DNA from 2 places in the Marinomonas epiphytica genome. Region 2 is predicted to be linked to the other one. Evidence: riboswitches for the same ligand, from Rfam matches in the RefSeq annotation. Region 2 holds a riboswitch; the other holds the start of a gene.
What was found. Region 2 has a riboswitch for FMN ahead of ACYVGZ_RS13445 (DMT family transporter). Riboswitches for the same ligand answer to the same signal wherever they lie in the genome.

Region 1 (14,900 bases), on a different contig from region 2:
GGTAGCCATTCAAGATTACCGTGCTTACCCACATGAACAAAGGCATCAACTTGATACACATGGCGCAACCAAAAATAAAACGCCAAATAGCTGTGAGGCGGTACAAGGTCGGGGTCGTGATAATTGGCTTGTAAATCTAAGTTAAAGCCACGGGCAGGTTGAACCCCGACAAAAGTCTCCCCAAGGCGGATGCCAGCGACCATAAGGCGTCGCTCTAATTGCCCGCTTCGTTGGATAGTGCGGCATTTATGGTCGTCCTCGGGCGCTCCCCAGCGTTCCCAAATGGCCTGTTGAGCCACCAAAGGCAATTGATAAAAATACGTTAAGTAATCTTCTAAGGCTAGGCTTTGCCAACAGTCTCTTTCATGAAGCGTGTTAGGGTTGTTGGTAACAGTCCCCAATAACGTTTCAATTAGCTCATTTCCTGTTTGCGGAATCTCTTCAATTGAATAGCCAGCTTCTTTTAATGCAGTCAATAAGGTAACCGTGGACGTCGGCGTATCCAAACCCACACCATTACCAATACGACCGTCTTTAGTTGGGTAATTTGCCAATACAAAAGCCACCCGTTTGTGGGCATTTGGCTTAGCAGCAAGCACAGCATACCGCTTTGCTAATTGACCAACAAAATTAGCCCGCTCTGGGTGAAGTTGATAGCGAATAAGATCAACCTGAGCATCTTGGTGATAATGACTTAAGGCTTTAAAACTTATGGACCGAGTAATAATACGGCCATCCATTTCAGGCAACACCACCTGCATGGCTATATCTCTATTTCGCAGGCCCTGGGTTTGCTCTTGCCAATCGTCTTGTGTACTTGTCGATAAGATCAACTGTAAGACAGGCAGATTCAATGCAAAACTGGATGAAAAGTCTGTAGGCTGGGAAGCTAAGTCTGGGCTGTCTACTCGATTTGCAGCAAAGCCAGTGGTATTCAAAATTAGGCTAACTGTGCATTGTTCACTAAGATCCTCAATTAAAGACACCGCCATACTGTCTTTTAAAGAATTGACCGCGACGGCAATGGGGACCAGTTCAAGCTTTTCCAATATTGCAAGTAGCTGGTCGAACATGCCGGTATTGCCGCTCTGCAGATGAGAGCGATAAAATGTGACCATAACGACAGGCCAATCAGCCTGCAATGCATCTTTAAAATCTTCCCGCCATTGTTTAACACTGGCGATTTTTCCCTTTGAGTAGATCAATGCCGAAGGTAGCACACTGGGTTCTTGCCAAGAGTAAGATTGACCAAAATACTGGTGCGCTAAAAAATAAAACAGTTGTTTGGTGTTGTTAGCGCCACTCTCTCGAAGGTAGCGCCATACACGGTGAGCGGTTTCTATCGTACAGCTTGACGCCGCCATTAAAGCGCTATCAGGAGTATCATCCCCAGGCACCACAATCAATTGACGATTAGGCTTAGCGGCCTGCCAAGCTTGTAAACGTTCGAAACCGTAAGCCCAGTAATGCTCGCCACCAAGTAAAGATAAGACCACCAACTGAGTGTCTTCTAGTACCTTGTCTTCGTAGAGGTCATAAGCTGCTGGCTTGAGCAACTGCATCCAGTTAGCCAAACGCACTGTTGGCAGGGTAAATTCTGAGTTAGGCTCAGCGGCAATTTCATCTAAGCCTTGCGCCAAGGCTCCAATTAGGCTGTCCGCTGCAGCTAATACTAGAATGTCCGCAGGAGTTTGACCAAGATCAACAATGCCTTCGTCATCTACAAATCCGCCCGGTTTTGCCGCCAATAAATGCACGAGTTTACTTTACCTTCTTTATACGCTGAGAGCGTCATTAAGGGCGTCTTCAATCTGCTGTTTTTGAATCCCTTTGCCAATGAATACTAATTGGGTGCGGCGTATTTCATCACTTTGCCATAGTCGGTCAAAATATCTGTCTACTCGCATACCGACTACCTGAAACACTTGTCTCATAGGTTTACCATTAACCGCGGCAAAACCTTTCACACGATAAATATTATGAGCTTCAACTAATTGACTCAGAGCTTGTTGTAACAGCTCAGACTCAACTTCGCCAAGCTTAATCACAAAAGAATCAAAATGATCATGGGCATGATCGTGTTCTTCACCATGAGCATGGTGGTGGTCATGATGATTATGAATCTGATCGATTCTTTCTTCACTGGCAGCATCAATGCCCAGTAGCATGTCTAATGCAGCTTCGCCATTTTCAATATAGGTAGTTTTAACTCTAGCCGGTACTTGGTGACCGATCACCTGCTGTACTGTCTCTCTTTCAGCTGAGTCCAATAGATCATTCTTACTGACCACGACAAGGTCGGCGGCACTGAGTTGATCGTCCAGCAATTCTTGCAAGCTAGGGTCATGATCTAGGCTATCATCGGCGAGACGCTGTTGTTGTACTTGTTCTTCATTATTAGCAAAGCGACCCGCCGCTACGGCAGGACCGTCCACCACTGTAATCACAGCATCTACTGTGCAGTGCTCTTTAATACCAGGCCAATTAAACGCTTGTACTAAGGGCTTGGGCAAAGCTAGGCCACTGGTTTCAATAAGAATATGGTCAATGTCATGACGACGGGCCACCAGCTGTTCCATCACAGGTAAAAACTCTTCTTCTACTGTGCAACAAATACACCCATTAGCCAGTTCATAAAATCCATCATCAGAGCGTTGTACGTCGTCTTGGCCATCTTCACAATCTAGTGGGCAGGAACGTAACAAATCAGAGTCTATGTCTAATTCACCAAACTCATTCACTATTACAGCGATGCGCTTTCCAGCGGCTTGCTTTAATACGTTAGATAACAAGGTGGTTTTACCACTGCCTAAGAATCCAGTGACTATGGTTGTCGGAATTTTATTTAATTGCATGATGAGTCCTTGTTGATCTTATGAATAGGTCGAAAGATATGAGCTTGAGACTTATCGTATAAATAAGAATCTGCAAACTCGTCTGTGTTAAGCACCTGGCCGACTAAAATTAAGCTGGTACGCGTAAACTTCTTAGCGCGCACTTTTTCGACTATGTCAGCCAGTGTGCCTGTCACGTAGTCTTGATCAGGCCAACTGGTGCGATAACACACCGCCACGGGGCAATCGGCGCCATAAAATGGCAAGAGTTCTTCGACTATTTTATGAATTCGTGTCACACCAAGGTGGATTGCTAAGGTTGCTCCACTTTGCGCAAGAGCTGGTAAACGCTCCCGCTCTGGGAAAGGGGTTTTCCCTTCATAGCGTGTCATAATAACGGTTTGCGACACCCCTGATAAGGTCAACTCTTTTTTTAACAAGGCTGCCGATGCCGCAACAGCGCTGACTCCGGGAATCACTTGATAATCAATGTCTAGTGTTTCTAAACGACGAATTTGCTCGCCAATTGCACCGTATAGTGCTGGATCACCACATTGCAGCCTAGCCACGTCATGGCCATCTTGGTGGGCTTTAGCAATGACCGCCGTGGTCTCATCTAAGTTCATTTTGGCCGTATCATAAATGGCTATCGCTGTGTCTCTAACACTGTCGATTACCTGTGTCGGAATTAATGAGCCAGCGTATAAAACAACGGGACATTTTTTCATTGTTTTCACCGCTTTGACTGTCATCAAGTCAGGATCACCAGGCCCTGCACCAATAAAGTAAACTGTCATGTCCGCCTCTTAGAGTTTTTTCGAATAGCCACGTGGTGTATAGATCCACTCTTTTGCACCATTCAGAATATGCTTGCTGTCACTGTTACCAACACTCACCATGGTGAACATATCCACATCCTTTGCGTCCAAAGCCCCTAGCGTTGTGAAGGTGATGTCTTCTTCTGGGCGTGTTAATTGACGACCAATCATGACAGGCGTAGTAGCTGGGCGGTATTGCAATAAGACGTCCCTAGCATGGTTAAGTTGCCAATCCCGTTTTTTAGAAACAGGGTTATAAAAAGACACAACAAAATCCCCTGCCCCGCAAGCATGAAGGCGTTTATCTATTGTTTCCCATGGGGTAAGTAAGTCAGACAATGAAATGGTACAAAAATCATGACCTAACATGGCACCAACTCGGCTTGCTCCTGCTTGCATGGCCGAAATACCAGGGATAACGTCTATCTCAACATCAAGCCATTCAGGGTGCTTCTCTTTACCCTGCAATTGTAAATCCAACAATTCAAACACCAAGGTTGCCATCGCGTAAATGCCAATGTCGCCACTTGAAATTAATGCTGTGGTCTTGCCTTGTGCGGCCAAATCCAAGGCCAGCCTTGCTCGGCTAATTTCTTCGCCAAGGGGTAAATTATGAAAATTCTTTCCTTGGCTTAGCTCACCTAATAACTCTAGATAGTAGCCATATGCAACCCAATCACTGCAAGCTGCAAGTGCTTTAGTGGCTTTGGGCGCAACCAACTCAAGGTCACCAGGCCCCATGCCCATTACGAATAACTTGCTCATTTTCTCTCTACATAAATTGTGCGCATCAGTGCGCGAATGGGCGTATTGTACACTTAATATAAGTATTACGGAGTCAAAAGCCTCACGTTAAATTGAAGATTGTTCAGCTAATAAAGCAAAAAACATGAAAACCTATTTTTTTACACTCAAGCTTTTGACACCTTAGGATAAAAACACGTATATTCTCCCCCATCGGAAAATTCCGATTTCGTTCTCGGGGCGGGGTGAAATTCCCCACCGGCGGTAAGGAAATATATTTCTAAGCCCGCGAGCGCCTACCAACACACCCTTGGTAGGGTCTAGCAGATCTGGTGTGATTCCAGAGCCGACGGTTATAGTCCGGATGATAGAGAGCGTGTCAGACAAGACCTCCAATCGGGTTAGTACTTCTGTGCTTACTCGTGCTATAGGTATGCCAGTGTATTCTGGTGTATTTGCCTGTCCGTTCGCCCTGATTCACCTTTTGATATTTAGGAAGTTAACATGAATCAGAGCTCAACGAATTTTACTCCTGCTACTAAACGCGTTGCATTTCTTCACGCAACTTGGCATGAAGACATTGTTTTAAACTGTTTAGAGGGATTTAAAAAAGAGTTACTTTCACGCGGCTATCAAGCCGATCAAATTGATGTCATTTCTGTGCCTGGAGCATATGAAATTCCATTACAAGCCAAACTGTTAGCCAAAAGTGGCCAATATGATGCCATTGCTGGTAGCGCCTTGGTGGTTGATGGCGGCATCTACCGTCACGATTTTGTTGCCCAAACTGTATGTAACGCGCTGATGCAAGTACAGCTTGAGACAGAAGTACCGGTATTAACGGCTGTTCTAACCCCTCACAATTTCCATGAACACGACGAGCACAAAGATTACTTTACTCGTCATTTTGTGAAAAAAGGTTTAGAACTGGCTAATGCTTGTGACCAAGCAATTCGCTTAACAGAGGCGGCCAAAGCCCTATAGGCCCAAAGCAAAAGCCGCTTTACAAAGCGGCTTTTGCTAACATTATGAGTATCTTGCTTGAAGTTGCGTCAACAACTCCTGGTCATTGCCGTTTTTTATGTCACAAATACTGATCATATCTTCAACAAAGTAGCTCAAGGCCCGTTGCTCTATGGCCTTAATTCCCTCCTGTAGATCACTCTTTAAGTGAGCGTATTTAGACGCCGCGCCAAAATCACCAAATAAAATATGACAAGTCTCGGGATCAATCAGCACATTGTGGGCGTACAAATCCCCATGACTCACAGCACGTTCCGCAAAGTGTGCTACCAGACCTTCCATTTGTTCAATAATGTCATGCACCTGCTCAACACTGAAGCGTTGCCCTTGAGTAAAGGTATCACGAGTACAGCTGGCTAAACTGGGTGGTTGCCCCAAATTGATATAATGAGGTGGGATCAACTCCATGACCAAAGCCGCTCCTTCTTCTTGGCCTATTTTTGCTAATGGCGTCACCAAATTTGGATGACTACCCGTTGCCAAACATGCATCAAGCTCATCTTCAGGAAATCCATCGCTAGTCAACTCGCCTTTAAACACCTTCACTGCTACTTGCTCAGGAAAGTTCAGACTATTATTTACCCAACTTGCCTGAGAGATCACCCCCGAAGCTCCTTGTCCTAAAACTTGTTGCAACTGTAAATCTGATCTCTTAACTTTTACAAAGTCATCGTGTTGGTCTCTAGGGGCACAAAAAGGGTTACCAGAGAAAGCAAACCAGGCTAACTTTGGCAGTTTCAATACTACTTCAGGAAAAGTAGCCAACTGGTTGGCTGACAGTCGAATCAGTTCCAGATTATGACAGTTTGCTAAGCTAGCAGGTAAAGAAACCAGTCGATTACCCGCTAGGGCAAGTTTTTGAAGACGCCGACACTTACCAATGTCACTCGGTAGTTCATTTATCTGATTATCCGTAAGAATCAACCAGCGAGTTTGCTCAGGTATGGAGTCGCTACTGACCTTGCGAATCTGGTTCGCCTTAAAACCAATCATTTCTAATTTAGGACATTTACCAAGCACTTTTGGTAAGTGAGTAAACTGGTTATTAGAACAAAACAGAATGCGTAAATTCTTCAACCTATCTAGGTCATCAGGCAGTGACGCTAATTGGTTATTCGACAAATCTAGAATTTCTAGCGAATCCGCCAAATCATAAATAGCCGACGGAAAGTGATTGAGGTTTTCTGCAAGCTGCAAACGAGTAACACCTTGTAATTCACCATTCTGTAAGGCTTCTAATGTATGCACTGAGTACCCTTATTGTAAAAGGGCGAGATTATAACCTGCTAACTTATGCCTGTTCTACCAGGCGCGCTATCAAGGCTCAATAAAATCAATTAACTCGTTCCCTCATTGCTTGTTTTTGTTAAGATGACTTTTTAGTCAATTATCCATACAGAGACAACATGCAAGACAAGCTACGAAATTCTGACCTTTTTATTTATCGAGCTCTTTTAATCCAGGTCCCTATTTTACTATTCAGTGGCTTGCTAGGCCCTAAACTCATTGGCTTTTCTTTAATTAGCGCTTTAATGCTCTTTATTCTGACCCAAGCTTCCTACTCGCTGTGCAAAGGCCGCCCTATTTTTTCTGTTTTAGCAGCCATCATTATGATGCTGTATTCATCCGCATTAATTCAAAGCCAGCTTGGCATGATCGAAATGCACTTTCACGTATTTGTTGGCATGGCGCTGTTTCTAGTTTACCAAAGATGGCAACCCTTCCTAGCCGCACTACTGACCACAGCGATTTACCACATTAGCTTTATGTACTTGCAAATGGCGCAAGTTAGTCTGTTCGATATTCCGCTAATGGTGTTTTCTGGTCCTCATCATATGGGGGTTATGCTTGTACATTGTGCTTTTGCAGGAGCAGAAGCCATTGTTCTTATGTATATGGCCCAGCAAATGAAGAAAGAGTCATCCGCCAACTTAAATATTGCTAACACCATTCAGCAAGTATCCACAACGAAACAATTGTCTTTACGCATTAGCGACCCTAAATCAAGTGCTGAACAGGCCCTAAACACCTTATTAAATGACTTAGCGGCACTATTTGCTGACTTTCACAAAATTGCAGACACACTAACTAACACCAGCCAAAAAGTTGGTAAGATCAGTCAGCTAACCCAACAGCATGTGGAATCAAACCACGTAAGCTCAAGAGCTGCGATTCATTCCGCCGAACAAGTCACCTCCTCTATTAAAACCGTGGCTGAGCACAGTCTAACCTCTGCTACGAATATTAAAACTCTTGAACAAGCAACATTAGAAGATAGTCTGCAAGCCCATGAAATTATGAAGGATATGCAGCTGTTGGCCGATGACACTCAAGCCATCTCCAATTCTCTTAGCACTCTTACTTCCGATGTAGACAGCATTAACCTATTACTACAATCCATTCGTGATATTTCTGAACAAACCAATTTACTTGCTCTAAATGCCGCTATTGAGGCAGCACGAGCAGGTGAATCTGGACGCGGCTTTGCGGTAGTGGCAGATGAAGTAAGGACCTTAGCTCAGCGTTCAAGCGCCTCCACAGATGAAATTGAAAAAGTATTGGCAGACCTAAATAACAGCGTACAAAAAACTGTTGAATCCATTCAATCAGGCACACAAAGAACAGAAGTCAGTGTTGAGCATACCCACACCATTTCAGATGACCTAAAGAAAAGAGCCCAGGATGTAAGCGGCATTGCCAGCTCCAGCCAACACATCGCCACCGAAACCCAAGAGCAAGCTAGCCACGTTGAAGATATCAGCAATAAATTGAACGACAACGCTGATACCATAACGGAGCTACAGGACCTTATGCGCCAATTAAGTCAAGATTGCATAGACATCCAACAAGTAACAGAAGAATACAGCCACAAAGCCAGTACATTTAAACACTAGATACAATAACCGAAGGGGGCTGCTTTGGCTTACTTTGCGCTCCCTTTGACTAAGCTCTTTTGCTCTAACTTATTACGATAATCCGCCAATACAATTTCTAACGCCGTCACAGCTGTCTCTTCGTCAATATCATTAGTTTCTAGCAGTTCAATTAGATCTACCGCCAGTTGAATGTGTTTAGGGGCGTTCTCAAGCATCATTTTATTGTCAAATCCCAGTCAAAGAAATGCAGTATTATTGTGTCATTATGTAGTTTAAGCCTTGTAAAAGATGGTTTTTACAATCGTTAATGGCACAATATTATCTGTTTTAAACCCTTTGTAGATCAAGCTCCTGTCGAAGTTTGATAAGGTTCATTTTCTGTTTTCGAGGTCTTCTGTGGTAACAAATGATTTCTGGTTAGATCGCTGGCAAACGGGTCGCATTGGTTTTCATCAAGACGGCGTGAACCCAAAATTAATTGAGTTTTGGCCTTCATTTCCCCGTGGTACACGTGTGCTGGTTCCGTTATGCGGTAAATCCCATGACTTAGTCTGGCTAGCAGAGCAAGGCTATGAGGTAACAGGTGTTGAGCTGTCTCCCTTAGCTGTGGTGCAGTTTTTGGGGGATAACGATTTTTCTTATGAAACCCTCCAGCAAGACAACTTAAAAATTCATCAAGTTGAAGGGTTACCACTGCGCATTGTAGAAGGGGATTATTTTCAATTTACAGAAAATGATTTTGATGCCTGCTACGACCGCGCTGCCATGGTTGCCATGCCGAGTAGCAAAAGAGCCGATTACGTCAAACACACCCTTGCGCGCTTAGGGAGTAATGCATTTACATTACTCATTTCGTTGCATCATGATGGTGATGTGAACACCCCTCCTTTCTCTGTAAGTGAACAAGACATTCCAACACTTTGGGGCAATAAAATACGCAAGGTCGCCAGTGAAGATCTGGCTCAAAGCCAACATGATTATCAAGAACGAGGCTTTAACTGCTTTGAGGAAAGTGTGTGGCACCTCAAGGCTGACACATAATACTTAACGCCTGTTTTAGTTATTCCTGTATACCCTGGGTGTTTTCTGGGATAATAACCTATTCAATAATAACTTGTGGTAACAAGTTAGTATTTTAGCTTAGGCGAACCCCAAGAGAGCACCATGATAAAACGACACAAAACTGCTAAACACCTTTTCTCCTACCCACAGTATTGGGCTGAGTGCTATGGTGTGTCCCCTTTTCTCCCTACCACTCGCGAGGAAATGGACCAACTTGGTTGGGACAGTTGTGACGTTATCTTGGTAACCGGTGACGCCTATGTAGATCACCCAAGTTTTGGTATGGCTGTCATGGGCCGCCTGCTAGAGGCACAAGGTTATCGTGTTGGCATTATTGACCAACCAAACTGGCGTAATGTGGACGATTTTCAGCGCCTAGGACGACCCAACCTTTATTTTGGCGTCACTGCTGGCAACATGGACTCCATGATCAATCGTTATACGGCGGATTTGAAAGTTCGTAACGACGATGCTTATACTCCCTACGGTGCTGGCGGAAAACGCCCTGACCGAGCAGTCATTGTGTATTCTCAGCGCTGTAAAGAAGCCTTCCAAGATGTACCTGTCATGATTGGCGGTATCGAAGCCAGTTTGCGTCGAATTGCTCAATATGACTATTGGAGCGACGAAGTTAGACGTTCAGTACTTATCGATTCCACAGCAGACATTCTATTATACGGCAATGCCGAGCGTGCCATTGTTGAAGTGACCCATCAGTTGGCAATGGGCAAAACTATGGCCCAATTGACGAATATTCGAGGCACTACGATTGTCCGTGATACGCCACCTGGTGGTTTTTCTGAATTGGATTCAACCCGAGTCGACTGGCCTGGAAAAATAGATAAGATCTACAGCCCTTATGAATATATTCCGGAAGGAAAATGTCAAACAGATAATGGCAAAGAAGACGATGGCGTGATGCCAATTCGCGTGATACCTGCACCGTTACGCCGTGGCGAAAAGCTTATTCCTGAAAAGACTTATATTCGCTTACCTTCGTTTGAAAAAGTTTCAAAAGATCCTGTTCTTTACGCCCATACGTCACGTATTTTGCACCTGGAATCTAACCCTCATAATGCCCGTGCATTAATTCAAAAACACGGAAAAAAAGAAATTTGGGTCAACCCACCACCAATCCCATTAGAAACCGAAGAAATGGATGGGGTGTTTGATTTAACCTATGCCAGAGTACCTCACCCTAAATACCAGAAAGCCCGTATTCCTGCTTACGACATGATAAAAACGTCGATCAATATCATGCGCGGTTGTTTTGGTGGCTGCACCTTTTGCTCAATTACAGAACATGAAGGTCGTGTTATTCAATCACGTTCCCATGAATCTATTCTCAATGAAATAGAAGACATCAAAGCAAAAGTACCAGGTTTTACCGGTCATATTTCTGACCTAGGCGGCCCTACTTCCAACATGTACACACTTAACTGTAAAGATGATGAGATCCAAGCCTCGTGCCGTAAGCTCTCATGTGTGTACCCAACAATTTGTAGCAATCTGAATACCGACCATAGTCCAACCACTCAGCTGTACCGTAAAGCCCGCGCTATAGAAGGCATTCACACTGTGTCGATTGCCTCAGGTTTACGCTATGACCTAGCGGTAGAAGACCCAGAATATGTTCGCGAATTAGTGACCTACCATGTAGGTGGCCTCCTCAAAATTGCACCCGAGCACTCAGAAAAAGACACTTTATCAAAAATGATGAAGCCTGGTATGGGTACCTATGACCGCTTCAAGAAAATGTTCGACAAATATTCTAAAGAAGCAGGTAAAAAACAGCACTTGATCCCTTACTTCATCGCGGCTCACCCGGGAAGTTCCGATGAAGACATGATGAACCTTGCTCTATGGTTAAAGAACAATGATTTTAAGCCGGATCAGGTACAGACTTTTTATCCATCGCCTATGTCTTTAGCGACCGCCATGTACCACTCAGGGAAAAATCCTCTTAAGCCTGTTTCTTATAAGAGTGAAGAGGTTTATACGCCGAAAGATTATAAGCAACGCACCGTACAAAAAGGCTTTTTACGCTATCACGATGCTAGCAACTGGAAAGACCTGCGTAATACCCTAATAACCATGGGCAGAGCGGACCTTATTGGCCACGGCTTAAACAAACTTGTTCCACCAGAAGAAAAAGATAAACAACAACCACGTCGGCCAAGAAAAGCCAAGCCTGGCCAGCGTACTGGCGCATCCCACAGTTCTAATCGCCCAACTAAAGACAACATTAGTCAGGCTCAAAAAACGAGACGTAAAAGCAGTAATGCCAATAGCACAATCAATGGTATGAATAAGAAAAGAAAAACAAAAGCAACTCGCTAAGCCTTGGCGCACCTTTTAGAACAAAAAAAGCCCCAAGAGCTATCCACTCTTGGGGCTTTAAAGTCTGAGATAGCTGCTAAACGTGTAAACGATTATACAAGGCTGCTCTTCTTTGTTCCGCTGCAAGCTGTTTCTGGCTAGCAAAACAAAACACTAGAACTTCTGTGGCCGCAATCAACACCAAGGTGTAGCCCAAAGTTTCCACCCCTTCCTCAACGATATTTTTTACCACACGTACGTAGTTGTCTCCCATTACTGCTTGCCAAAAAACACCGCGACCTAGTAAACGGGAAAAAGCCAAAACCACTAACATACCTGTTAGCAAACTACCAAAACTAGGCTGCAAGGAATATGCCTTCAGGGAAGCATAAATCTGTTTGAACTCACCGCGTAAAGAAATCAAAGTGGAAGCAATAATAAGCAGAACCAATCCCTGCCACGCACCATCAAACATGTAGGTATCAAGCACTGCGTCAAATTCGCGTACGAACATCATAGCTAATAAAGCAGTAACCAGTTTCATGGCAACTTTAAGTTCGTCATTTAACTTAGAGGCATAGTAAAACATGATAAAGCCGACAAACAATAAACTGCTCTGCAAGTATTCAGTCATTGAGTGTTCACTATATTGGGCGCTAGTAAGCTGATTAAATCCTTCGAAAGTTACCATTTGAGCAACGACAGCCACTAAAATTAAATATAAAAAAGAACGCACAATAAACATAATCATCTCCTACGATAAGTGCAGGAGATTATAAACTTAGCTTAATTCAAAAACGATATATCATGACAAAATGACACCTTCATTACAGGTTTAGTTCTTTTTTTATACCTTTTGTAAAGAAATATGTAAGGAGTGTGAACGCATATTGAGAATGATTGTCTTTTAAAAAGAAAAATACTAAAAAGAAAATCTAATAAATACGAAGTCAAAAAACCGTGTTGCTATGAATTAAGAGCAACACAGTTTTTTTAGAGAAGCGCTACTTTTTAGGCGCAAAAGGGTTTTCTGAAGAGTTAAACTCAAAACTAATTGGCGTACCCGTAATATTCAAAACGGTTCGAAATTTATTTTCCAAATAGCGCTTATAACTACCAGGTAATGCGTGTGTTTGATTACCATGCACAACGATACGCGGTGGATTTGATCCTCCCTGGTGAGCATAACGTAATTTAATACGGCGCCCATTTACCAATGGCGGCTGATGCTCACTGACAGCACCTTCTAAAATTCTAGTCAGGCGGTTAGTTGACCATTTGGCATAACAGGATTCATAGGTACTTTCGATCGTATCGTAAAGGTCACCGACCGCAGTGCCATGCAAAGCAGAAATGTAGTGAACTTTCGCATAAGGCACAAAACCTAACCGACGCTCGACTTCTTTCTTAATGTGCTCTCGTTCGTCCTTCGCCAAGCCATCCCATTTATTAATTGCAATCACGACACCACGACCTGCATCTAACACATAACCAATCATGTGTAGATCTTGTTCCACCAGATCCTCATGCCCATCGATAACAACAATAACCACATTGGCATCTTGGATCGCTTGCAGTGTTTTCACAATCGAGAACTTCTCAACCGCCTCTTTAACATGTTTACGACGGCGAACACCTGCGGTATCAATTAGGGTATATTGTTTTTCGTGACGCTCATAAGGGATATAAACACTGTCACGAGTCGTGCCAGGCATGTCATAAACCACCACTCTGTCTTCACCTAACATGCGGTTTACTAAAGTCGACTTACCAACATTAGGACGCCCAACTACGCCAATTCGTATACCACGCGCAGACAGATCTATTTCATTTTTTGCTTCTGCCACTTGTTCAGCGAAAGGCAACATAACTTGATCAACAAGTTTATGAACACCTTTACCATGAGCTGCAGCAATTGGGTGCAACTCACCTAAGCCAAGAGAATAAAAATCTGCTAAGGCAATGTCTTCGTTAATACCATCGGTTTTATTCACCACAAGGGAAACTGGCTTACTAGAACGTCGTAAATGATTTGCTATCATTACATCTGCAGGGTTCAAGCCATGGCGGCCATCAACCAAAAACAGCACGGCATCCGCCTCTTCAATAGCTAAGAGGGACTGGCGCGCCATTTTTTCATCAATACCCTGTTCATCACCACTGATTCCACCGGTATCAATAACAATAAATTCGTGCTCAGCCAACTTAGCATCACCGTATTTACGGTCACGGGTTAAACCTGGATAGTCTGCTACCAAGGCGTCACGAGTGCGCGTCAATCGATTGAACAAAGTGGATTTTCCAACATTGGGTCTACCTACCAATGCAATAACTGGGATCATTTTTCTACCTTTATAAATACAAAGTGGCTGCCACCCCAACCGGAGTGGCAGCCGCTTACTATCACTTAATTATGAAGCTTGCTTATTTGCGGTAACGAAAAGCGACAAGGTTAGCCGTTGGGGTCATTGCAAATAACTGCTGCCCATTTGACACCATACGCCCGCCAAGTAGCACGTCTTCATCTAAAATTCTTCTGCCTTCAACCTCACCTGTTGCTAAATTAAGCAAGTGAATATAACCACCGCGATCTACTAAGGCAACGTATTCTCCTACAAAAATAGGCAACTGCAAATCTCTGTCGACAAGTGTATCATTTTCCCAGATTTGATTGCCGTTTTTTGCATTAAAGGCCAGCACTTTACTGCTAACATCAGTCACAGCCAAGATATCACCTTGTAAAGCAACACCTGAAGCACTAGATACAGCTCGTTGCCAAATAGGACGACCACTTTCTAGGGACAAGGCTGAAAGAGTACCGTTATAGGCAACCGCATAGACAATACCGCCTTGCACAACGACACGGCCATCTACATCACTAAGACGCTCTATTTCATATCGCCCTTCCGGTTTACCTACTTCGAATGACCAAAGCTCATTACCAGTATTAAGGTCGTACGCCTTTAGCTCACCTAGCGCCGTTCCAGCAATTACACGGCCTTGTGCGATAACGGGAACGCTTGTACCTCTAACCGTTAAGGCTGGTAAATCTTCTTTTACGCGCCATAAGGTATTTCCTGTTTGAGCATCTAACACACTCAACCAGCCGTCGGCAGTCTGTACGGCAAGTTTACCCGCCGCATATGCGACTTCAGATAAGATTTCTGAACTCATAGGGCGCTGCCACAGCACGGTTTCAGTCGCGGTTGAAACGGCGGCTACTT
Region 2 (14,900 bases):
AAAGAACGCTCTTTACCCAGTAAAGGAATAAAAGACTTACTCCAAGGGGAGCTAAATAAGCTACCTAAGTTTTTTATTGACTCCAAATCAGGCCAATTAGTTAGAATGAGCTCCACGGTCCAAGCGTTATAAGCATTAATGAGAAACGCTAGCTGATCATCCTTTGGCCAGGCATCAAAGCTAGCTTGATCAACCGCCTCAAGTTGAGACAAATAACCTTTCAGTACCGCTCGATTATCAGCAAAAGCCTGGTAATCCACTTGGCTCGCCTTCCCACCCTCTATTAGGTGTACGTGCGCTGTTACAAGCTTATCCCAAACGTCATGGTCGAAGGCATTATCTGCATGACTTAGGTTGCTAAGTCCAAACACACTTAACAGGATCAATAACCAATTCTTCATTTTCTTAACCTCGACGCCAAGTGTGATATTTTTCCAACAAGTTAAGTACTTTTTGCGGCGCATGAGCGCGTTTCCACTCACCTGCTGCATATTTGTTGGACTCAGCCCAAGTTGGGTAAGTGTGTATCGTGCCTAAAATTTTGTTTAAGCCCAGACCATGCTTCATAGCAAGGACAAATTCAGGCAGTAAGTCACCAGCATGTTGGCCTACAATCGTTACTCCCAGTATTTTATCTTTTCCTGGAACGGTAAGAACTTTTACAAAGCCATGATCCGCACTTTCTGCAATGGCACGATCTAGGTCATCTAGTCCATAGCGCACCACTTCATAAGCAATACCTTGCTCTTTAGCGTCTTGTTCACTTAAACCTACACGAGCGACTTCTGGGTCTACAAAGGTAGCCCATGGAATAACACGGTAATCCGCTCTGAATTTCTTAAAGGTACCAAATAAAGCATTTACAGCGGCATACCAAGCTTGGTGAGCTGCGACATGAGTAAACTGATATGGGCCAGCTACATCTCCTGCGGCATAAATGTTCGGGTACAAGGTTTCAAGATAATCATTTGTCACTATGGTACGTTGGGTTTCAATACCAAGATTCTCTAAGCCATAACCTTCTAGGCGCGCTTCTCGACCAACCGCACAAAGCAGAGCATCAAACTCTATAATCTTTTCTTGGCCGTCTTTTTCAACAATCAGACGCTTTACATCGCCTTCTTTTTCGCAACGAATCGCATTATGAGAAGTCAGTATTTCTACGCCATCGGAACGCATGCTTGCTTGAACTAACTCGGATACCTCTTGGTCCTCACGAATCATAATGCGTTCAGCACGCTCAACTTGTGTGACATTTGAACCAAGACGGGCAAAACTTTGCGCCAGCTCACTTCCGATTGGCCCACCACCTAGCACTACTAGACGCTTTGGTGGCTCATCAAATTTTGCAAATTCTGACCAAAGAGTATCGCTCGTGTAATAGCCAACGTCATCCAAACCCGGAATTGGTGGCACAAAAGGACGAGCACCCGTGGCCAATACAATGCTTTGTGCAGTTAAACGCTGAGTGCCGCCATCATTTAGCTTAATTTCAACTGTCCAAGGGTCAACAATGGTGGCATAGCCTTGAACAACATCAACTCCCAGTTTTGTGTAGCGCTCTACACTATCGTGGGGCTCAACCTTGGCAATGACTTCATGAACGCGCGCCATCACCTTTTTAAATGAAAAGCTTGGTTGGCTCGCATCAAGGCCATATTTTTCGGCATGTCGCATCTGTTGCGCGACCTTGGCACTTTTAATAATGGCTTTACTCGGAATACAGCCATAATTTAAGCAGTCCCCACCCATTTTATGAGCTTCTACTAGAGTAACTTTTGCTTTAACCGCAGCCGCAATGTAAGCACTCACCAAACCACCAGCACCACCACCGATTACAATTAGGTTGCGGTCGAATTTTTTAGGCTTTTGGTAATTGGCATAAACTCTTCGAGCTTTAATAGCTCCTAATAATTTTTTCGCTAACAAAGGAAACACTCCTAGCAGAACAAAAGAGAACAATAAGGAAGGAGACAAAATACCAGAAAGGCTTTCCAATTGGCCTAGTTGAGTACCTGCATTCACATAGACTAGCGTACCCACCAACATACCCAGCTGACTTACCCAATAGAAAGTAAAAGCCGGTAACTTGGTTAGCCCCATTAATAGGTTAATTAAGAAAAACGGAAATACCGGCACTAACCGCAAGGTAAAGAGGTAAAAAGCACCGTCTTTCGCAACGCCCTCATTAAACGCCTTTAAGCGATCACCAAAACGAGCTTGTACGGTATCTTGCAATAGGTAACGAGAAGCTAAAAAGGCCAAGGTTGCGCCAATACTACTGGCGAAAGACACCAACAAGGTTCCAACCCCTAATCCAAACAAGGCCCCTGCAGCCAGTGTCATAATGACAGCCCCAGGCAATGAAAGGGCAGTAACTATGATATAGAGCCCTAAGAAGGCACCAGCTACCATAATTGGGCTCTCTGCACGAAGGGATTCAAATTGCTCAAGACCTGTCTTTAGGCCATCAAGAGTCAGTAGTTGGTGTAGATTAAAATGGAAAAAACCTGCAACGACTGCTGCGATTATGACCAAAAGTCCTATTTTCTTCATCAATGTCTCCAACACATAGTTGAGCTTAAAAAGAAGCTATTAATTTAAATGTTAGGAGTTAGACGTCAAAAAGTAGAAAATGTTACAAGTTTTTTTATTTTTTACTCTAGGGAGAAATACGAACCTTATTTTAAGGCTGTACGATTCGCTTTTGCCATGCCACTGGCTACAAAACTTAGGCTGATACCCGCCAAGCAAACCAACCAAATTAGACCTACCATACCATTTAAGCTGAATAGACTTATTAATAAAGCGAAGCTTGGCGGCCCAATGGTTGCGCCTAAATTGCCGAATTGAGCGATCAGACCATAACCTTGTGCTTGCTCTTCAGGATTTCGAGCCAATAACGGAATCATGGCTAAAGAGGCGCCCGGTATCATACCCAAGAATAAAATAAGCACACCGGTAACTAGTGCAAAATAATGGGCTTCATGACTCACAATCAATAATATGCACGCACTAATGGCAACCCCTGAATAAGCAACCAGAGCCACTCTTGTGGGAGCGAGCCAATACTGCGCCAACGCCCCTGCAATAAAAGAGCCTGATGTACTAATGAGCGGCAAGATAATCATCAGGCTGGATGCTAACACTTCATTCGTTACCATGCGCGGAATATAGGTCAGTAACGACACCAGTGAGCAGGTATAACAAAGAAAGACGGCACTTGGTAATAGGCACCTAGGGTTACGATAGACAGCCAATAACTGAGCCCAAAAGCCTATCGAGCTCTTTGATACAAGCATTTCTGCCAACACAGGATGCTTTCTCAATAAGAAAAAAAGTATCACGGCCATGCTAAGAATAAGGGTGCCATGCACTCCAAATAAAGTAGATAAGCCATACTGCTTAAGAATATCCACCCCTAGCCAACCACTTAAAGCAAACGCAACACCAAAGAATGTGCCCCACATTCCCATTGTTAACGACCTATGCTGATCGGCGCTTAAGCGGGAGATCAAAGTAGGCGCAGCGACCACCACACCTAATTGCGAGAACCCTTCCAACACTCGAGTCATGAGCACCACGTTAAAAGAGGGCAAGAAAGACTGAACAAAAGAAACCAACGCGCCAATGAGTAAAGCACAGATCAATACATTCAAGTACCCTAAACGCCCTGCCAACATTCCTGCCGATACACCAAGAATAAGACCGACCACCCCAACCACAGATAAAGCGGCTCCGGTAAGGGTGGCTCCTGCCTGGTAGTGCAACAATAAGGCATCATAAGAAATAGAAAACTTGGCAAACTGCATGGCTGCACTGATTCCCGCAAACCAAAGCAAAATCACAGCCAGCCAATGAGTTTTCCCTACAGGGAGCTTGTTAGGCATACACTATCCTTTCTTACCCCCTAATCAAGGGGGGGGGCAAGGCAATTAAAATGATATTAGAGGGTAATTCAAGAAGGTGAAAAGTATCTGGACTTTAGTTAAGAGCCTTAACAAGTACGGATGTATCCATTCTTCCTAAGCCTGCTTGTTGTAACTTTTCATAGCGTTGATCGACTTGCTGAGTAAGTGGCAGGTCAAGGCCATGGGATTTAGCTTCATCCAAACAAAAACCGAGGTCTTTACGCATCCAGTCAATGGCAAAACCAAAATCAAATTCGTCTCGAGACATAGTTTCTAAGCGGTTAATCATTTGCCACGAACCTGCAGCACCATGTTGCAGGGTATCGACAACTTGTCGTACGTCTAAGCCAGACTTTTTAGTCAATAATAGGGCTTCACTCAAACCTTGTAGCACACCAGCGATACAAATCTGGTTAACCATCTTACACCTTTGGCCCTGACCGTTTTCGCCCATTAGCTGCACCTGTTGTGCATAAGCATGCATAATCGGCTCGACCGTTGAGAAAGCTTCTAATGGGCCGCCACACATGACCGTCAATTTTCCTTGTTCGGCACCGGCTTGCCCACCAGACACAGGGGCATCAATAAAGTACACACCTTCTTGTTGGCAAGCGTGAGCAAGTTCCACGGCCAAGGTTGCTGAAGTGGTCGTATGATCAACAAGTATGTCCCCCGCTTGCATTCCGGCTAGAACGCCTTGTTCGCCATATACCATACTACGAACATCGTCGTCATTTCCGACACAAAGAAATACAATGTTCGCTTGTCTAGCAGCGCTTTTAGGCGTATCGGCAAAGCTTCCTTGGTAGTCTTGAGCCCACTGTTCTGCCTTGCTTTTCGTGCGATTAAATACGGTTACTTGATTACCTGCTTGGCTCAGATGCCCTGCCATTGGACGCCCCATAACACCAAGCCCAATAAAAGCTAATGTGTAATCAGTCATGCTATTCTCCCTGCTAACTTGTTAACCTAAAAAGACTTATGAGTAGCATACTCCGAAGCCCTCAAGCTGGCTAGCGTATACTTAGATCACTTGAGGGATTTGACACATTATTGGTACTTTTGATTTTTTAGCTTAAGTGCTTATCGCTTGAGAAGCCTTGATTTCTTTTAAGCGCAAACCAATGTTGCCAAATATCAACATAGCTCCACCGATAAGTTGATAACTGGTTAACCCCATGTCTAACACCAGCCAGTTAATCGTTGCGGAAAACACAGGAAAAGACAGCTCTGCTAAAGTCGCCATTTGAGCAGGCACTGTTCTTAAACCTCGATAATAAAACCACATTCCGATCAATCCGCTTAATAACGCCATTAGTACTGCCAGCATTATGTCGCTCGTTGCCATAGCCACCAAACTTGACGAATCAACCAGCGCCAAGGGCACTAACACTAACAAGCCCGCCACAAAACGCCCAGACATAATGGCATTGGCTGATATATTTTGATGGGACAAATATTTACCACATACCGTAGCTGCCCCCCATGCAAATACCGCAATGAGGGTATAACCATATCCTTTTATCACACTGGTGCTGTCACTAGCATAATGCCATTGTGCACCTTGCAGAGTGAGTAAGTCAGGCCACATCATGACCAAGCTTCCTAATAAAATTACACAGGCCCATTGAACAAAGTTGGCTTGGATTCTCTCTTTTAAAAACAGATAAGCCAAAATGATGGCAATAATCGGCTGTAGCTTTTGCAATAAGATCACAACGGTAGGATTTAAGTAGGCAAAGGCTTGAGTGAAAGCCAAAGTACCTATTGCTGAGCCAACTCCCCCGATAAACAGTAAGCAACCGTAAGACGCTTTTGACATAGCACTAAACTCAGCCCGATAGCGCCAAAGCAAAGGGGCTGTTACGAGTACTAACACTAAATGTTCAATTAGCACTATCTGTAGGGTGGAATAGCCTGCATTTAGTAAAGGGTAACGAATGAGTGTGTCTAAGGCCCATGTAAAACATGCGACCATAATAAAAAATGTGCCTGCCATCTTAGATTGCTCCTCGTAATAAGATGCACAGGGGTGATGAGAAATGTACCAGCCAGCACAAGACAAGCAAACGCCTTGCGCACTAGCAGGGCAAGACGTCTACTAAAATAGGTTGTATACCTTTTTTCACTGGTCGACCTTCTATCATCCGGACTATAACCGTCGGCTCTGGAATCACACCAGATCTGCTGACCTTATTAATCAAATTTGATTAAATAAGCGCTCGCGGGCTGCTGAAAACACGAAATGCACTTTCATTACCGCCGGTGGGGAATTTCGCCCCGCCCCGAAGTTCGATTAAATTGTATAAATTTGAGATGCTAACTTTACTGTCAGTATCACTATAAGGCAATGCCTCTAGGCAGAGTTCGCCTCGTTTTTAGGCTTTTTGAGCTAACTTGATAATAGTATCTAAAGATGTTTTCAGCTGCTGCACTTGGGTTTCTTCGTTGGGCAAAGCTTTCTTCGCACATTCATTAATGGCAAAAGCAAAATCCGTTAATAATTTACGCTCAGGATACCTTTCTCCTAACTTGTCCACGACCGTCACTTTATAAACATCAATTTGTTGCTGAAGATATTCAGCTTTGGCTGTATCACCTTGGCTATAAGCCAAAATACCCGGAGAAACAATTTGCTCTTGAATAAAGACATTGTAAGACTGCAAACCTTTTCGAATAAGGTTCAAGTCTGTTGCTTCATAAACATCGGCAGTCACTGTCATTTTGCGATCCACAAAATCAATAAAAGCCTGACAGTCTTGCATTTCATTCACCGAGGGTTGTGCAGCCACAGAAAAAGAGGCCGAAACAGCAAGGCCTGCAATAATTAACCGTTTTAACGTTTTCATGATATTAACCTGCTCGTGGACACAGAATGCGTATTATCGCTAACACGATCATTATCAGCTAATTATAGAAGAGGGTGCAAATATTACTATCCTTGCCAGGTTAGTAATTTCAGCCTACATTTTTAATACCCAACAACAAGGATGTGGCTATGAAAACTCTAATTATTCCCCTTTCTGCTTTTCTTGTTGCTTGCTCTAGTAGCGAGCTCAGAGTTGTCGACAACTTAACCGTATCAGCTCGTAATGATGGCGTTTTTATGAATCCCAGTAAATGGGTTGTATGGGGGCACCCGTTACAAACAACTTACGTCTCTCTAAATGGGCAGTTGGCTTTAGAATCAGGCCAGCTTTGTCTAGCAAGTCGATATCGCTCACCGTTTACAGTTAATTGTTTTGGATCCGTAAATGGTAAAAGCGGAAGTGTACATTATGAACATTATCCATCCGAATCGACGGCTCTTGATCAGCTTGTTGTTAACCAGCAACGAGAACTCAATGCGGCCGAGCACTACATTGTCGCAGCCAATAAATTATTACAATGTAAAGCTAAAAAACCCGCAAATGATGCCGTTTGCCAAGAAGCACAACAGCAATTCAACATACAAGAAAATACGCTTGCAGCTATTCGTAATGACATATATGCATTTTTTGCCCAAAAGAACCGCTTGGTTTATAACTGGTCACAAGAGCTCAAACTTGAAAACGGTGTGTTTATATCTGAGCAGCTAACAGGCGGTACGAATTATTCGAACAACTCTGCAGGTGCTACCATTGTTAATGGTTTTAGTATTGAGCGCTTTAGGCCTAAATGCTCCGAGTTTACAGAAAAAGGGAAGGAGAAATATAAAGACTTCAAAGTAGTAACCAGTATTATTAAAGCGCATGAGTTATATTATCAAGCTTCTGATAACCGGCTTATAGCATTACAAAGCAAGTTCAATAAAAGTCTTCCGTTAAAAGAAGATAGTGTAAAAAACGACTCTCTTAATGAGATCATTGCAACAGTAAACGCTAACCTTGCATCCAGCCAAAGTCTATCTTCCGCAGGATATTTAGCTATTAACAAGAAAACAAGTAATGCTCTGCCAATTAAGGGGTCAGTTTATTATGCTGTACTCACTGACGCTGAAAACCTTTTTAATCATTGCTTAAAAGTAATGCCTCATTAAAGGAAGAAGTTTGAATCGATGTAATTGGGTAAATGATGCGCCAGATTTTCCTAGATATCATGACGAGGAATGGGGCTGGCCTGTTGCGAATGATCAAAAGTTGTTTGAAAAACTCTGCTTAGAGTCTTTTCAGTCAGGTTTGAGCTGGCGCACCATTCTATCCAAAAGAGAACACTTTCGAGAGGCCTTCAAACACTTCGACCCATACGAAATGGCCCGCTTCACTGCAGAAGATATTGCGTCATTAAAAGCCAATGCAAAGATAGTTCGGAATCAAAGAAAGATCGAAGCAGTCATTAACAATGCCAAAAGAGCGATTGAGATCATTAACGAGCATGGTTCTTTAGCCAAGTTCTTATGGCAATTCGAGCCTTCTGAATCCTCTCTCGATGACCTACCTAGAACGACTTGTCCGGAGGCCATGCAATTGGCTAGAAAATTAAAGAAACGCGGTTGGAAATTTGTTGGCCCGACGACAATTTATGCCTTCATGCAGTCAATGGGCATGGTAAACGATCACGAAGCACATTGTGAAATGCGGCTCCGCATCACTAAAGCCAGAGCAGAATTTATTCGCCCTTAGTCACTTAATAGTGCCGCGGCACTGCCACATACTGTCATAATAAATAAGAACCACTTTAAATGGTTAGGGTTTGCCGTGATGGCCATTTTTACAGCCAAATGGGAGCCCAGCATAGTTCCAGAGGCAAGAATAAGCCCAGGGAGCCATAAAATTTGGTCATTCCAAATAAACACCCCAAGCGCTAAAGCGGTAAAGCCTAGCGTACAAACCATTTTTAAGGCGTTTGTGCGTACTAGGTCATATCTGAGTGTTCCTGCAAGTGCAGCGATTAAAATAAAGCCAACCCCGGCCTGTACGAAACCACCGTAAATGCCGGCTATAAACAAGGCAAACCAAGCCGATGGTTTTTCCGTTACTTTAAAAGCTCGAGTTCCTTCCGGTGGCGCCACTAATGCAGGTCGAATGATCATAAGAAGCGTCATGCTAATCATAGCAGCTAACAAAAGAGGCTTTAACCAGTACTCAGGAGCATAACTTGCAGCAAATGCACCAACCACACCACCTAATAAAGAGGGGATCATCACGGGTAATATATCATCGCCATTGAGCTTATCTGCCTTTTTAAACCCCATTGTTGCTGTTACATTTTGGAGAAAAACACCAACCCGATTAGTAGCATTAGCAATATCTGCAGGCATCCCCATTACCATTAAGGCAGGAAGAGTCAAGTTAGACCCGCCTCCAGCAAGGGTATTAATAATCCCCGCTAAGAACCCCGTACCAATAAGTAATCCAATGGTAAATAAACTGTAATCCACGCAACCTCCCTTTATGAGCGATGTTATTTTTTGCGCCATCATAAAGAAAGCCAAAACAATTAGGAAGAGAATTCAAGCCTTGCTTAGACACTATTTATTGTAAAAATACTTGTTCAATTTTCGGTTGTCGGTTTTCTCTTAGCTAGATTAACCTATGATTATAGGAAGTTAGAGATGGAGAAAGCATGGTTATTACAGACACTAAGCTGGCAGATGAGTATTATCAAGCCCTGTTAAATAGAGAGCCCAGTTATGTGGGGAGCTTTTTCGTCGGTGTCAAAACCACGTCTATCTTCTGTATTGCAACCTGCAGAGCTCGCAAACCTAAGCGACAAAACGTCATTTTTTATACTCAAATCAAAGAAGCTCTAGATGCTGGCTATCGGCCTTGTAAAGTGTGCCGCCCAACAGAGAATGCTCATCAAACTCCTGATGAAGTAGGGCAAGCTATTGATTTAGTTCGTAACAGTGAAAAGGCCAAAATTACCGACCAGAACTTAAGAGATAAAAATATTCGGCCTATTTATGTCCGCCGTTGGTTTAAAAAGCACTATGGAATGACCTTTCAAACCTTTCAGCGAATGTATCGTATTAACTTAGCTTATCAAGAGCTTAAATCTGGCAAGAGCGCAACTCATACTGCACTAGATACAGGCTATGAATCTCTTAGCGGCTTTGGGTACACATTTAAAAAACTTTTAGGTCACTCACCAAAGTTTCATTCGGAGAACAATGTGATATTAATTGATCGACTTACTACGCCTATTGGTCCTATGTTCATTTGCGCGACAGAGCAGGGGGTATGCTTACTGGAATTTGTTGATAGACGCATGCTGGAAACAGAGTTTGAAGACCTGCAAAAGCGACTAAAAGCTCAAATAGTTAGTGGTGAAAACTCTCATATAAAACAAATGAAGTCAGAACTTAATGAGTATTTTCTAGGTACAAGGAAACACTTTGATGTGCCCCTAGATTACCCTGGGACAGACTTTCAGAAACAGGTTTGGGAAGCTCTTGGGGATATTCCTTATGGGCAGACGGCAAGCTATCAACAGCAAGCTGATCATATCAATAACCCTAAGGCTTTTCGCGCCGTAGCACGAGCAAACGGTATGAACCGCATTGCGATTGTCATCCCGTGCCATCGCGTCATTGGCAAAGACGGCAGTCTAACTGGATACGCAGGAGGCCTTGAAAGAAAGCGCTGGCTGCTAGATCACGAGAAAAAGCATACCAGCTCATCACTCCTTTAACGCTCTACAGGTACCGCCAGATTTTCTTCATCAAACGGTGCGGCCAAGCGCGATAAGGGGGTAAAAATCGCTTCAGCAAGTCAGGCCCGTGCTTGTATAGAGTAGCCTTATTGTGGGAGAACGTCTGAAAACCTTCCTGGGCATGATACGCCCCCATGCCTGAATGCCCAATTCCCCCAAACGGAAGATCTACTTGAGCCACCTGAATTAAGGTATGGTTAAATACCAAGCTACCACTGTGAACACGCTCTTCGCTCAATTTCATCTCAAGTTTGTCTTGAGTGAAAACATACATCGCCAGTGGTCTCTGCCCTTGGTTAATATGAGTCAAAGCCTCATCAAAAGTGTCATAAGTAAGAATAGGTAAAATCGGGCCGAAGATTTCATCTTGCATTAATTGCAATTCGTTAGAAGGCTCATGCACAAGGTGTAAAGCAAATTTTCCATCATGCTCTTTAGGCCCTTGAGGTAAAATATTCTCACAGTTAACACCTAACTCTTCCGCTTGGGCTAGATAGCTCTTAAGCCGTGACAACTGGCGTTCATTAATCATTGAGGTATAGTCTTCACTATTTATACCTTTAGGGTACAGTTTAGCAAGTTCTTCTTTGAGCTTACTCACTAATTCAGCTTTTTTGCTTTGGTGACAAAGGATGTAATCGGGAGCAACACAAGTTTGGCCTGCATTGAGAATCTTACCAAATAGCGCTCGACTGACAACACGCTGAATGTTGGCGCTTTCTGTTATAACAAGGGGGGACTTTCCTCCTAACTCAAGGGTGACTGGCGTTAAGTTTTTCGCTGCATTTTCCATCACCTTGGCACCAACTAAGGTCGAGCCAGTAAAGAGAATATGATCAAAAGCTAACTGGGTAAAATGATTGGCAACCTGAGCCTCTCCCTCGATTAGCACAACCCAATCCTCCCCCAGTGATTCGGCGAGTAAGCGCGACAGCACTTGATTCGTTGCTGGACAGAACTCAGAGACTTTCAACATAACTCTGTTTCCAGCCGCAATAGCGCCAATCAAGGGGCCCAGTGCTAATAAAATAGGGTAATTCCATGGCGATATGACACCAATCACCCCTTTTGGTTGATGAATCACCTTTGCCTGCGAGGGCTGAATACTGATATGTGTTTTACGCCTTGCAGGCTTCATCCATTGCTTTAACGACTTTTTGGCGTGTTTGAGCTCACTAAAGGTAGGTAAAAGCTCAATCAAACGAGATTCTTCTGGTCGCCTGTTACCATAATCTGCATTTAATGCGTCAAGTAACTCATCTTCATACTGCAGAAGCCCTTGTTGTAGTGAGGTAAGCAGCTGTTGACGCTGCTCATAAGAAGGATAAGGGTGACTTTCAAATAACCCTTTTAGACGAGTAAAAGCTGTGTCTAGATATTCACCATTATGTTTAAAAGTCATAATAACGCTCGTATATTATAATTTTTATTTCTGAAGAACACAGCCTAACACGAACTATGTTATTACGCATTTCTTAGCTAAACTTGAGAATAAAAAAGGAGAACACCATGGCAACCATTTTATGTTACGGAGACTCTTTAACTTGGGGAAGCGTACCTAACGGAGGGCGATATCCTGAGCATTTGCGTTGGCCGTCCATTTTGCAGTCGGCATTAGGACTTGAGCATACAGTCATCAATTTCGGATTACCGGGCCGAACTACGATTTGGCAAGATCCTTTCTCTGAAGGACGCAATGGTCTTACTTACATTCAAGCCGCGCTCGAGACCTTTGGTCCAGTGGATGTGCTTATCATTATGCTAGGGACAAATGACTTAAAACGCCATTTCAACATAGGGGCATTCGAGGCAGCCAAGGGTATTGAACAATTAATTAAGAAGGCTCGTACTCCTAACCCCCAGGGTTTTCCTTACCCAAAAATCCTTGTTGTTGCCCCGCCTAATATTTTATCCCCAACTGGAAACATGACTGAAAGTTTTGCTGGAGCTGTCGAAAAATCCCAACATTTTCATCAGTATTATCAAAGTGTTGCCAGCGAAAATGATTGCTTATTCTTAAATTCAGCAGGGGTGATACAACCGAGTCTCATTGACGGCATCCATCTAGATGCTCAAGGTAATGAGGCCTTGGGGCAAGCGATCGCAAATTTACTAGCGCACAAATTATAGTTAATTTGTTGATTTTTATACAAAAAAACCAAAAACCTACAATAAGCTAAGCAGGGCTTGTAAGAGCCTTGTTATCGCTTTAGCAGCTAAATAAGGTAGATAAAGCCAAACCTCTTTTTTTATTTTGCATCGTTATTTTCATTGGTACACAAATAGGTGCAATTTTGAGCCTTAAAAGCACTGTATAAAAAACCAGACAGCCTACATACACTGATTAGTTTCTGATCAGATTTTTCTTTCACAAAGTTATCCACAAATAGCGCCTCGTTATGGCGCAAACAATGTCTGTTCGCCAAAACAGAAACGAAAAGCAAACCTATCTGCTCAAATAACCACCAAAAACGTCAAGAACTGTTCAATACGCGACCACAACTGCACTATTTTTGATCATTTTCACATTTCAATGTTTAAATTTGTAACAAAACCCTATAGGCTACCGCCAAATTTTTTCTGTCGAAAATAATAGGTAGTACCACATGGACTCAATAATAAACTTCCTCAACAATATTTTTTGGGGTTATATTCTTATCTATGGATTACTTGCAGTAGGTCTATACTTCACCATTCGTTTAGGCTTTTTACAAATCCGTCATTTCCCCGAATTCTTCCGTTCAGTGCTTAAATCACCCAGCAAAGACAAAGGCGGCATTTCTCCATTCCAAGCTCTGTGTACGAGTTTGGCATCCCGTATCGGTACCGGAAACCTTGCAGGTGTTGCAGTAGCAATTACGTTGGGCGGACCAGGTGCCATTTTTTGGATGTGGATGGTTGCCTTAGTCGGAATGACAACAGCGTATGCTGAAAGTACATTGGCGCAACTGTTCAAAACACGTGATGAAAATGGTCAGCTACGTGGAGGCCCTGCCTTCTATATGTCGAAAGGCTTAAAAGCACCATGGGCTGGTGCAATTTTCGCGATTTCTCTCATTATTGCGTTTGGTTTGGTATTTAACGCTGTTCAGGCTAACTCTATTGCAGGTGCAATGGAAGGTGCTTTTGGATTACCGCCAATCAGCATCGGTGTCGTTGTTGCGGTTCTTGCGGGTATTGTGATTTTTGGCGGTATTCGTACCATTGCCAAAGTCGCTGAGTTTATTGTGCCGATTATGGCCGGCTTGTATCTACTCGTGGCCTTATACGTCATCGTCACTAATCTGTCTGAGGTTCCACACATATTGGCTCTGATTGTGAAAAGCGCATTTGGCTTTGAAGAAGCCGTGGGCGGAATCGCAGGTGCCATGCTAAACGGCATTAAGCGAGGTTTATTCTCTAACGAGGCTGGTATGGGCTCTGCGCCGAACATTGCAGCCGTTGCGACCCCAAATCCACATCACCCTTCTTCACAGGGTTTAGTACAGGGCCTTGGCGTGTTCATTGATACCATTTTAGTATGTACCGCTACCGCGATACTTATTTTAATGTCTGGTGTTTTAGAAACTGGCTCTAACTTAACCGGTGTTCCGCTAACTCAAGCGGCTATGGGTGCGCACATTGGCTCAGCAGGTACCTACTTTATTGCCATCGCCATTTTCTTCTTTGCCTTTACTTCTATTATTGGTAACTACTCTTACGCAGAGAACGCTGTTGTCTACCTTAAAGGTGGCAAACTAGGTGTGTTTGTATTGCGTATAGCGGGTCTGCTAATGGTTATTTGGGGCGCTTACGAAAGCGTTGCGACGGTATTCAACCTAGCTGATGCCGCGATGGGATTGATGGCGACCGTCAACCTAATTGCGATCCTTCTCTTATCTGGATTAGTGGTTAAGCTAACGAAAGACTACTTTGCTCAACGTAAGCACACAGACTCCCCTGTATTTAATCCAAAAGATTACCCTGAGGTGTCTGAAAAAATTGATCTTACTATTTGGCAAGAAGACAAAAAGTAATAGATCGACTATGAACTAAAACGCCTTTATCTGAATAGGTAAAGGCATTTTTTTATTAACGATTTTTCATTTGTCGCCCATGGTAAAGGGCAAAGCCTTTTTCTCTCAACAATCGAGTATGAGAACCAAGAGCAGCATCAATAAGTGGTGGGTAACGTAAGAAGTCATTAGCAACGACGAATAATTCGCCATTTAAAGTCAAGTGTTGCTTTACCTGCATGAAAAAGCTTTCCGCAATACTATAGTCCGTGTTTATGCCGGTATGGAAAGGCGGATTGGTAATGACATAATTAAACCGTCCTTTCACTTCTTGCAATCCATTAGAAGCAATTAAGATAAG

Region 1: it holds a riboswitch for FMN, as region 2 does, so the genes downstream of both, ACYVGZ_RS11320 (6,7-dimethyl-8-ribityllumazine synthase) here and ACYVGZ_RS13445 (DMT family transporter) in region 2, are expected to answer to the same signal.

Annotation. Positions count from the first base shown of each region.
Region 1 covers NZ_BAAGVX010000033.1:216,484-231,383, forward strand. Annotated here, with positions in the region: gene cobN (cobaltochelatase subunit CobN) at 1-1,757, opposite strand, end outside; gene cobW (cobalamin biosynthesis protein CobW) at 1,776-2,855, opposite strand; gene cobM (precorrin-4 C(11)-methyltransferase) at 2,846-3,631, opposite strand; gene cobJ (precorrin-3B C(17)-methyltransferase) at 3,641-4,417, opposite strand; FMN riboswitch at 4,624-4,776, shown strand; gene ACYVGZ_RS11320 (6,7-dimethyl-8-ribityllumazine synthase) at 4,901-5,380, shown strand; gene ACYVGZ_RS11325 (leucine-rich repeat domain-containing protein) at 5,423-6,667, opposite strand; gene ACYVGZ_RS11330 (methyl-accepting chemotaxis protein) at 6,826-8,313, shown strand; gene ACYVGZ_RS11335 (DUF2496 domain-containing protein) at 8,343-8,513, opposite strand; gene ACYVGZ_RS11340 (class I SAM-dependent methyltransferase) at 8,692-9,336, shown strand; gene ACYVGZ_RS11345 (YgiQ family radical SAM protein) at 9,460-11,697, shown strand; gene ACYVGZ_RS11350 (hypothetical protein) at 11,774-12,421, opposite strand; gene der (ribosome biogenesis GTPase Der) at 12,681-14,018, opposite strand; gene bamB (outer membrane protein assembly factor BamB) at 14,101-14,900, opposite strand, start outside.
Region 2 covers NZ_BAAGVX010000038.1:213,797-228,696, reverse strand. Annotated here, with positions in the region: gene ACYVGZ_RS13465 (DUF547 domain-containing protein) at 1-401, opposite strand, end outside; gene ACYVGZ_RS13460 (FAD-dependent oxidoreductase) at 406-2,556, opposite strand; gene ACYVGZ_RS13455 (MFS transporter) at 2,682-3,890, opposite strand; gene ACYVGZ_RS13450 (NAD(P)-dependent oxidoreductase) at 3,985-4,854, opposite strand; gene ACYVGZ_RS13445 (DMT family transporter) at 4,987-5,910, opposite strand; FMN riboswitch at 6,043-6,208, opposite strand; gene ACYVGZ_RS13440 (hypothetical protein) at 6,290-6,760, opposite strand; gene ACYVGZ_RS13435 (hypothetical protein) at 6,910-7,929, shown strand; gene ACYVGZ_RS13430 (DNA-3-methyladenine glycosylase I) at 7,940-8,512, shown strand; gene ACYVGZ_RS13425 (sulfite exporter TauE/SafE family protein) at 8,509-9,270, opposite strand; gene ACYVGZ_RS13420 (bifunctional transcriptional activator/DNA repair enzyme AdaA) at 9,456-10,523, shown strand; gene ACYVGZ_RS13415 (coniferyl aldehyde dehydrogenase) at 10,528-11,946, opposite strand; gene ACYVGZ_RS13410 (SGNH/GDSL hydrolase family protein) at 12,054-12,674, shown strand; gene ACYVGZ_RS13405 (alanine/glycine:cation symporter family protein) at 13,151-14,560, shown strand; gene ACYVGZ_RS13400 (methyltransferase) at 14,616-14,900, opposite strand, start outside.